DNA from 2 places in the Neobacillus canaveralius genome. Region 2 is predicted to be linked to the other one. Evidence: predicted binding sites of a transcription regulator. Region 2 holds the regulator's gene; the other holds the start of a gene.
What was found. The regulator CtsR, encoded in region 2, represses protease genes until heat stress. The targets are predictions, from matches to a motif close to ATGGTCAATAAAGGTCAAACA.
Positions count from the first base shown of each region.

Region 1: the regulator CtsR is predicted to act here: its motif matches at 2,812-2,832, upstream of clpB (ATP-dependent chaperone ClpB).

Region 1 is NZ_JBDFLL010000001.1:4,803,354-4,807,159, reverse strand. Features, by position in the region: gene ABC255_RS23540 (molybdopterin molybdotransferase MoeA) at 1-936, shown strand, start outside; gene mobB (molybdopterin-guanine dinucleotide biosynthesis protein B) at 924-1,472, shown strand; gene ABC255_RS23530 (Crp/Fnr family transcriptional regulator) at 1,605-2,297, opposite strand; gene ABC255_RS23525 (YjzC family protein) at 2,557-2,736, shown strand; gene clpB (ATP-dependent chaperone ClpB) at 2,843-3,806, shown strand, end outside.
Region 2 is NZ_JBDFLL010000002.1:253,614-257,419, forward strand. Features, by position in the region: gene clpC (ATP-dependent protease ATP-binding subunit ClpC) at 1-816, opposite strand, end outside; gene mcsB (protein-arginine kinase McsB) at 830-1,903, opposite strand; gene mcsA (protein-arginine kinase activator protein McsA) at 1,905-2,453, opposite strand; gene ABC255_RS29605 (CtsR family transcriptional regulator) at 2,483-2,944, opposite strand; rRNA gene rrf (5S ribosomal RNA) at 3,338-3,453, opposite strand; rRNA gene ABC255_RS29615 (23S ribosomal RNA) at 3,529-3,806, opposite strand, start outside.

The sequences.
Region 1 (3,806 bases), on a different contig from region 2:
GGAACAGACGCAGTGGTCATGTTTGAAGTGGCAAAAGCGTATGAGAAAAATGGGATGCCTTATATGTCAATAAAAAGAAGCTTTAAAAAGGGTGACAATGTCTCCTATCGAGGCGAAGACGCCAAAAAGGGTGAAGTCCTGGTAAAAAAGGGTTCATTGATCAACCCAGGGATTCAAGCGATGCTGGCTACCTTTGGATATCACCAAGTTCCTGTTGCTAAAAAACCAATTATTGGATTGTTTGCTACTGGAACCGAATTGCTGGAAGTGGATGAAGAATTAGTACCTGGTAAAATTAGAAATAGTAATTCACATATGATTTCGGCACAAATACAGAGAACAGGAGCTATTGTACACTATTATGGTAAGCTTCCTGATGTTTTTGAAACATGTTTTACTGCAGTGAAAACTGCTTTAGATAAAGTAGATATACTCATTACAACGGGTGGCGTTTCTGTGGGTGATTTTGATTATTTGCCTGCTATTTATGAAAAGTTAGGTGCAGAGGTTTTATTTAATAAAGTTGCAATGAGACCTGGAAGTGTTACGACAGTTGCTGAACTCCAAGGGAAATTGTTATTTGGTTTATCTGGTAATCCATCGGCATGCTATGTTGGTTTTGAGTTGTTTACTAGGCCAATCATTCGTAAAATGCTGTTTTCCACAACACCACACCTGCGAAAGGAAAAAGCTATCCTCGAGGTTGATTTTCCAAAAGCTAACCCATTCACAAGATTTGTCCGCAGCGCTTTTTCGATAAAAGAAGGGAAATTATGTGCAACACCCAGCGGTTTGGACAAATCAAATATTATTATGAGTCTTTCTGGAGCAAATTCCCTGATGATTCTTCCTGGAGGAACAAGAAGCTTTAAAGCAGGTGATGAGGTTGATATTTTATTGCTTGAAGACCAAGCAGGAAGTGTATGGCCTTGGTAAAGCCAATAATTTATCAAATCGTAGGATACCAAAATAGCGGTAAAACCACTATCATTTTGAAAATTATTGAAATCCTAAAAAATGAAGGTATTAAAAGTGCTACAATCAAGCATCATGGACACGGAGGCCGACCAGATATTCTTTCCCAAAAGGACTCGGCTAAGCACATAAACGCAGGAGCAGTTGCTTCATTAGTTGAAGGAGATGGCAGAATATGCCTGCAAGCTGATGAAACTGCTTTAACACTTGAAGAACAAATTAGATTTGTGGAGTTTTTTCGCCCGGATATTATCTTAATTGAGGGTCATAAAATGAAATCTTATCCCAAATTACTCATACTCAGAGATGAAAACGATCTTTCCCTCATTTCAGATGTATCTAACATTAAGAACGTCATCGTTTGGCATAAAGATTTGACAAATGCGCTTAGGGAAAAGTTGGCGGTCCCAGTGTTTCATATAACGGAAGAAAAGTCCCTGATGAAGATATCAAAAGATTTGATAAAACTTGTTCATAATATTGATGAAAAAAGTTAATAAATTTGTCAAAAACGTTACTTTTATCACAGTCGAAGATACATATATGCGCTAAAATACAAATTGGGGATTATATGTTTGTTAATATAGGTTAGAGGTATTAAAAAAATCGGTCAAAAGTGACCGATTTTTTTAGTCTATTTTGCAGATTTCTGGAGAACAGTCCTCACAATCAATCTCATTTTTTAGATAATCTAGGTCATGAATCGTAATAGAGCCTTTATCAATGGAGATTATTCCTGCTTTTCTTAAATCACTTAACAGTCGGTTAACTACCTCACGTGATGTACCGCAGAAATTAGCTAGTTCTTGATTTGTTAACGGTAATTCAATGAGAATGCCTTGGTTTGTTTTTATACCGTAGCTATTAGTAATTCGAATGAGGGTAGAATATAATGCACCTTTTTTACCATGAAGAACCAAGTCTCGAAATCTGGTTTGGGTTTTTCGATACTGCTGGCTCATCCATTTCATGAATTCAAGTGACAGTTCATGGTTCTTTGCAAGCTTCTCCTCTAGCACATCCTTCATAATAACTGCTACTTCGCCGCTTTCAGCAACGCGGGCACTTAATAAATATCTAGGTGCAGGAGCAAATAGATCAAGTTCCCCAATAAAGTCTCCTTTTGAGCACATTCTTAGGGTTAGTTCCCGACCGTCTGGAATAATTTTGCTAATTTGAATGATTCCACTTTGGACAATATATAATTCATTTGCAGAAGAACCTTCCTGAAACAGAAAAGAGCCTTTTTCAATCTTCTTCATATGGTGAACCGTATCAAACAGTTGTGTTAATTTTACTTGTATTTCCTTTATTGACTGCATAAGAATAACCACCTTAAAGGGGCGAAATAAATCGCTAATTTGCTTTCCTAAATAAATGACAGTCAAGGTTTCATTTACTAGATAATACTATAATTATATTGTTAACAACGCTTATATATCAATAATTGTGGCATAAGTTCATACAATCGTCAAAATATATTCTCATCATTGAAAGGTTGTTTTATTTCATAATAATTCCTTTAATGTCTCAAGATTAAATGGAAATAATAAAATTGTAAAGGAAAAGGAGGGACAGAAAATGGGCCAAAGTCATCAGTTTAAATCTGGACAAAGAGCACCAAATAATGGTGTATATATAGAAATCGGTGATACAGAGTCAAATGTTAATAATCCAAAAAAGATAAAGCTAAAAGCCGGAGACAGGTTTCCTGAAACCTCAAATGACGAACGTGTTTGGACTTACCAGCGTAAACCTTAAATCATCGAAAAAGTCATCCCCTAGGATGGCTTTTATTTTATATTTCATTACATATTCGTATATAATATAATCAAATAGGTCAAATATGGTCAAAGGGGTGAAAGAGATGGATTTAAATCAAATGACAGAGCGGCTGCAAAAGGGTATTTTAGATGCTCAGTCTTTAGCAATAAAAAGCTTTCATCAAGAGGTAGATGAACCCCATTTATTCTTAATACTACTTCGTCAAGAGAACAGTTTATTAAAAGCAATCTTAGAGAAGGCAGAAATCCGAACAGAAAGCGTGGAAAGAGCATTGCAAACTGTCCTTGATAAAAAACCACAAGTGACAGGAAGTGGTGCTGAGAAAGGGAAGTTATACATTACATCCAAGCTTCAACGACTATTTGTTAGTGCCGATGATTTTGCCGCCAAGTTTACTGATGACTTTATTTCAATTGAACATATATTATTAGCTGCTTGCTATGCAAAAGAATCGGAAATGCAGAAAATAGTAAGTTCAAATGGAAAAACTCCGGAGTATATCTTAGCAGCAATAAAGGAAATAAGGGGGAACCAAAGAGTGACATCACAAAATCCAGAAGCTGTTTACGATGCGCTTAATAAATATGGAAGAGACCTTGTAGCCGAAGTGAAAGCAGGTAAACTAGATCCGGTTATCGGAAGGGATGCGGAAATCCGTCATGTCATAAGAATTCTTTCTAGAAAGACTAAAAATAATCCAGTATTAATTGGTGAACCGGGAGTAGGGAAAACGGCAATTGTGGAGGGGCTGGCCCAGCGGATTGTTAGGAAGGATGTTCCAGAGGGGTTAAAAGATAAAACGATTTTTTCGTTAGATATGAGTGCATTGATTGCAGGGGCGAAGTTCAGAGGTGAATTTGAAGAAAGATTAAAAGCGGTATTGAATGAAGTGAAAAAAAGTGAAGGGCGGATTCTGTTATTTATTGATGAACTTCACACGATTGTTGGGGCAGGAAAAACCGATGGGGCTATGGATGCTGGGAATATGTTAAAACCGATGCTCGCTCGTGGAGAGCTGCACTGTATTGGCGCTACAACCCTCGATG
Region 2 (3,806 bases):
ACCTGCCTGGCGGATTTCGTCCATTACCTTCTTCAAACGGTCCTCAAATTCACCGCGATATTTGGTTCCAGCTACTACGGTTCCCATATCCAGCGTCATAACCCGCTTATCACGAAGAATTTCCGGTACTTCATTATTTACAATTTGCTGTGCAAGGCCTTCAGCGATAGCGGTTTTACCTACGCCTGGTTCGCCGATTAACACAGGGTTATTTTTTGTACGGCGGCTTAATACTTCAATTACCCGTTGAATCTCCTTGCTTCTTCCGATAACAGGGTCCAAACTTCCTTCTCTAGCAATTGCTGTTAAATCCCTAGCAAGGCTGTCAAGGGTTGGAGTATTAGCACTTACTGATGCCCCTCCCTGATGACCGCCCGATTCATTACTGCCTAGTAATTGCAGTACTTGTTGACGCGCTTTATTTAGGCTTACTCCCAGATTATTAAGGACTCTTGCAGCAACACCTTCACCTTCACGGATTAAACCAAGTAGAATATGCTCTGTTCCAACATAGGAATGTCCTAATTTTCGAGCTTCATCCATTGATAATTCGATTACCTTTTTAGCCCTTGGTGTATAGTGAATCGTTTGGGATGCTTCCTGACCTTTCCCGATTAACGATTCCACTTCCTTTTGAATTTTTTCAGAACCTAATCCAAGTCCATAAAGTGCTTTTGCGGCGATGCCTTCTCCCTCACGGACTAAACCTAATAAAATATGCTCAGTTCCAATATTGTTGTGTCCAAGTCTAATTGCTTCCTCTTGTGCTAAAGCTAAAACCTTTTGAGCTCTCTCAGTAAAACGGCCAAACATCATATTCCATTCCTCCTCACCTTTTATCTGACTCCATTTTTATTCGTTCTCGAATTAATGCTGCTCGTCTTATATCTCTTTCATTTGCTCTTAAATGCCCGCCTGCGTACTGCTGCAAGAATCCAGGCTGTGTTAAAATCATCAATTCATTTAATATATTCTTAGGCAAATGATCAATGTATCCCATATCAATTCCTAGTCGAACATCAGATAGGCATTTTGCAGCCTCTTTTGTTTCAATAATCCTACAGTTGGATAATACACCATAAGAACGAAACACTCTGTCTTCTAATTGTATGTTTGAAGTTTTGCGTAATGCTTCACGAGCGGACCTTTCTTGTGAAATTAACTGACTCACTACACCTTTCAGGTCACGGCAAATGTCTTCTTCGGATTTACCCAAAGTTATTTGATTGGAGATTTGAAATATATTTCCAAGCGCTTCACTCCCCTCACCGTAGATCCCTCTTACAACTAAACCCAGTTGATTTATTGCCGGAATAATACGATTGATTTGCTGTGTTAACATCAATCCTGGTAAGTGCATCATGACTGAAGCACGAAGTCCGGTTCCTACGTTTGTAGGGCAGCTTGTTAGATATCCATGCTTCTCATCGAACCCAAAGTGAATGTGGCTTTCCAGCCAATCATCTACTTCATTCGCAGCCTCCAATGCCTCCGTTAGTTGCAGCCCAGGAAATAAACACTGAATGCGAATGTGATCCTCTTCATTAATCATAATACTAACTTCTTCATTTTCGGTTAATAGAACCGCTCCATAAGGTGAGTCTTCTGCTAAATTAGGACTAATCAAATGCTTTTCTACCAAAACCCTTTTTTGGAGAGGCTGTATGTCATCGATCTTCAGAAGCTCCATTTGCCCAAACTTTGTAAAGTTAGATTCACTCAGGATTTCTTCCATTTTCAAAATAATCGATTGTGCTTCTTCATGCGAAAATAATGTTGGAAATTTATAGTTCTCAAAGTTTCGGGCTAAACGGATTCGGGAACTAAGGACTATATCTGAATCAGGTCCCTCCTCGCTCATCCACGAGCTGACTGCTTGATTGATAAAACGTTCAAGCGACACGTTATTCCCCTCCCTTACTTCTGCCAGGTAATTCTTTCTCGATTGTACGGATTTCATCTCGAATCATAGCAGCTTTTTCAAATTCCTCTTGTTGAATTAACTCTTTTAGTTCACTTTTAAGATTTTCAACCTGCTTTTTGAGGTGAATTCCTCCGCCAATTCGCTTTGGTATTTTTCCGCTATGGGACCAATTTCCGCTGTGAAGTCTCCTTAAGACGGGTGGAAGCTGCTCTTTAAAAGTTTCATAGCAATCGGCACATCCGAAACGTCCGACTTTAATAAATTGCGGAAATGTCATTGAACATTTATTACATTGAAGTACTTCTTCTTGATGAAACGTATTTTGATTTTGTTTTTGAACAGTAGGATCAATATTTAATAGACCCGCTAATAGGTTATTAAAAGTAAAGCCTGATCCTCCATTAATCATAAACATCTCGCCCTTCTCTTGGGCACATTTTTCACAAAGGTTTACCTCGGTTTTTTCACCGTTGATGATTTTTGTAAAATGGAGTGCAGCAGGCCTTTGATTACATTCCTGGCAAATCATTTTTATTTCACCTCTCTAGCTGGTATAGATTATTTATATTTCAATGATGTTAACATCGCTTTCAACATTCTTGCACGTAATTCGTCTCGGAATGGAAGATCAATATAAAGGACTGAACGGTCAATTACACTTAACATTATTTTTGCCTCTCGTTTTGTAATTATCTCCTCATGGACCAGTCTGTAAATAACATCTTCTGCCGTAGCTTGTGCGATACGATTTTCAATGAGCGACAACAAATGGTCAATTAAGTCGGCTAAATCATGGGACTGAACCTTCATGATTCGGATATACCCGCCTCCCCCGCGTTTACTCTCTACGATATACCCTCGTTCAATGGTAAAGCGCGTATTAATGACATAATTTATTTGTGATGGTACACATTGAAATTTATCTGCTATCTCGCTTCTCTTGATTTCAACGTGTTCCTTTTCACTCATTTCTAATACTTGTTTTAAATACTTTTCAATAATATCGGAGATGTTTCTCATCTTCCCACCTCCTTCTTCTGACTTTGACTATATTTGACATTAATTATACTGAAAATTTTATGTAGTTGCAAACAACATGCTACTAATGATTTTCTCCATATTTCGCAGGTGTGAAACCTGTATTGGTTTATAAATTTGTTTTTAGGTAGTTAGTAATGGTAGATAAGCTTTGTGAGGTTTTGATTCCCTTTATCCTAGGAAAATCAAGTTTGAGGTAGTCAATAGGAGGGTTTGGTTCCCTCCTTCCTTTAAAAATTTAGTTTAAAGGCAACAAAAAGAGATTTTAGTTCCTTCTATCGGGTAAAAGCTCAAGGGATTCAAAATTTATTCTACTATCCTGTAATTTTCGAACAATACAAAAAAACACAACCCTAATCAGGTTGTGCTTTTTGTGCCTGGCAACGTCCTACTCTCACAGGGACAAAGTCCCAACTACCATCGGCGCTGAGAAGCTTAACTTCCGTGTTCGGTATGGGAACGGGTGTGACCTTCTCGCCTTAATTACCAGACTATTTTATTGAGGTATCATTCCCTCAAAACTAGATAATCAGAAGAAGTTTGTAAAACGAGTTCGCTTTTAAAAATTGGTTAAGTCCTCGAACGATTAGTATCAGTCAGCTCCACATGTTACCACGCTTCCACCTCTGACCTATCAACCTGATCATCTTTCAGGGTTCTTACTAGCTTGACGCTATGGGAAATCTCATCTTGAGGGGGGCTTCATGCTTAGATGCTTTCAGCACTTATCCCGTCCGCACATAGCTACCCAGCGATGCCTTTGGCAAGACAACTGGTACACCAGCGGTGCGTCCATCCCGGTCCTCTCGTACTAAGGACAGCTCCTCTCAAATTTCCTGCGCCC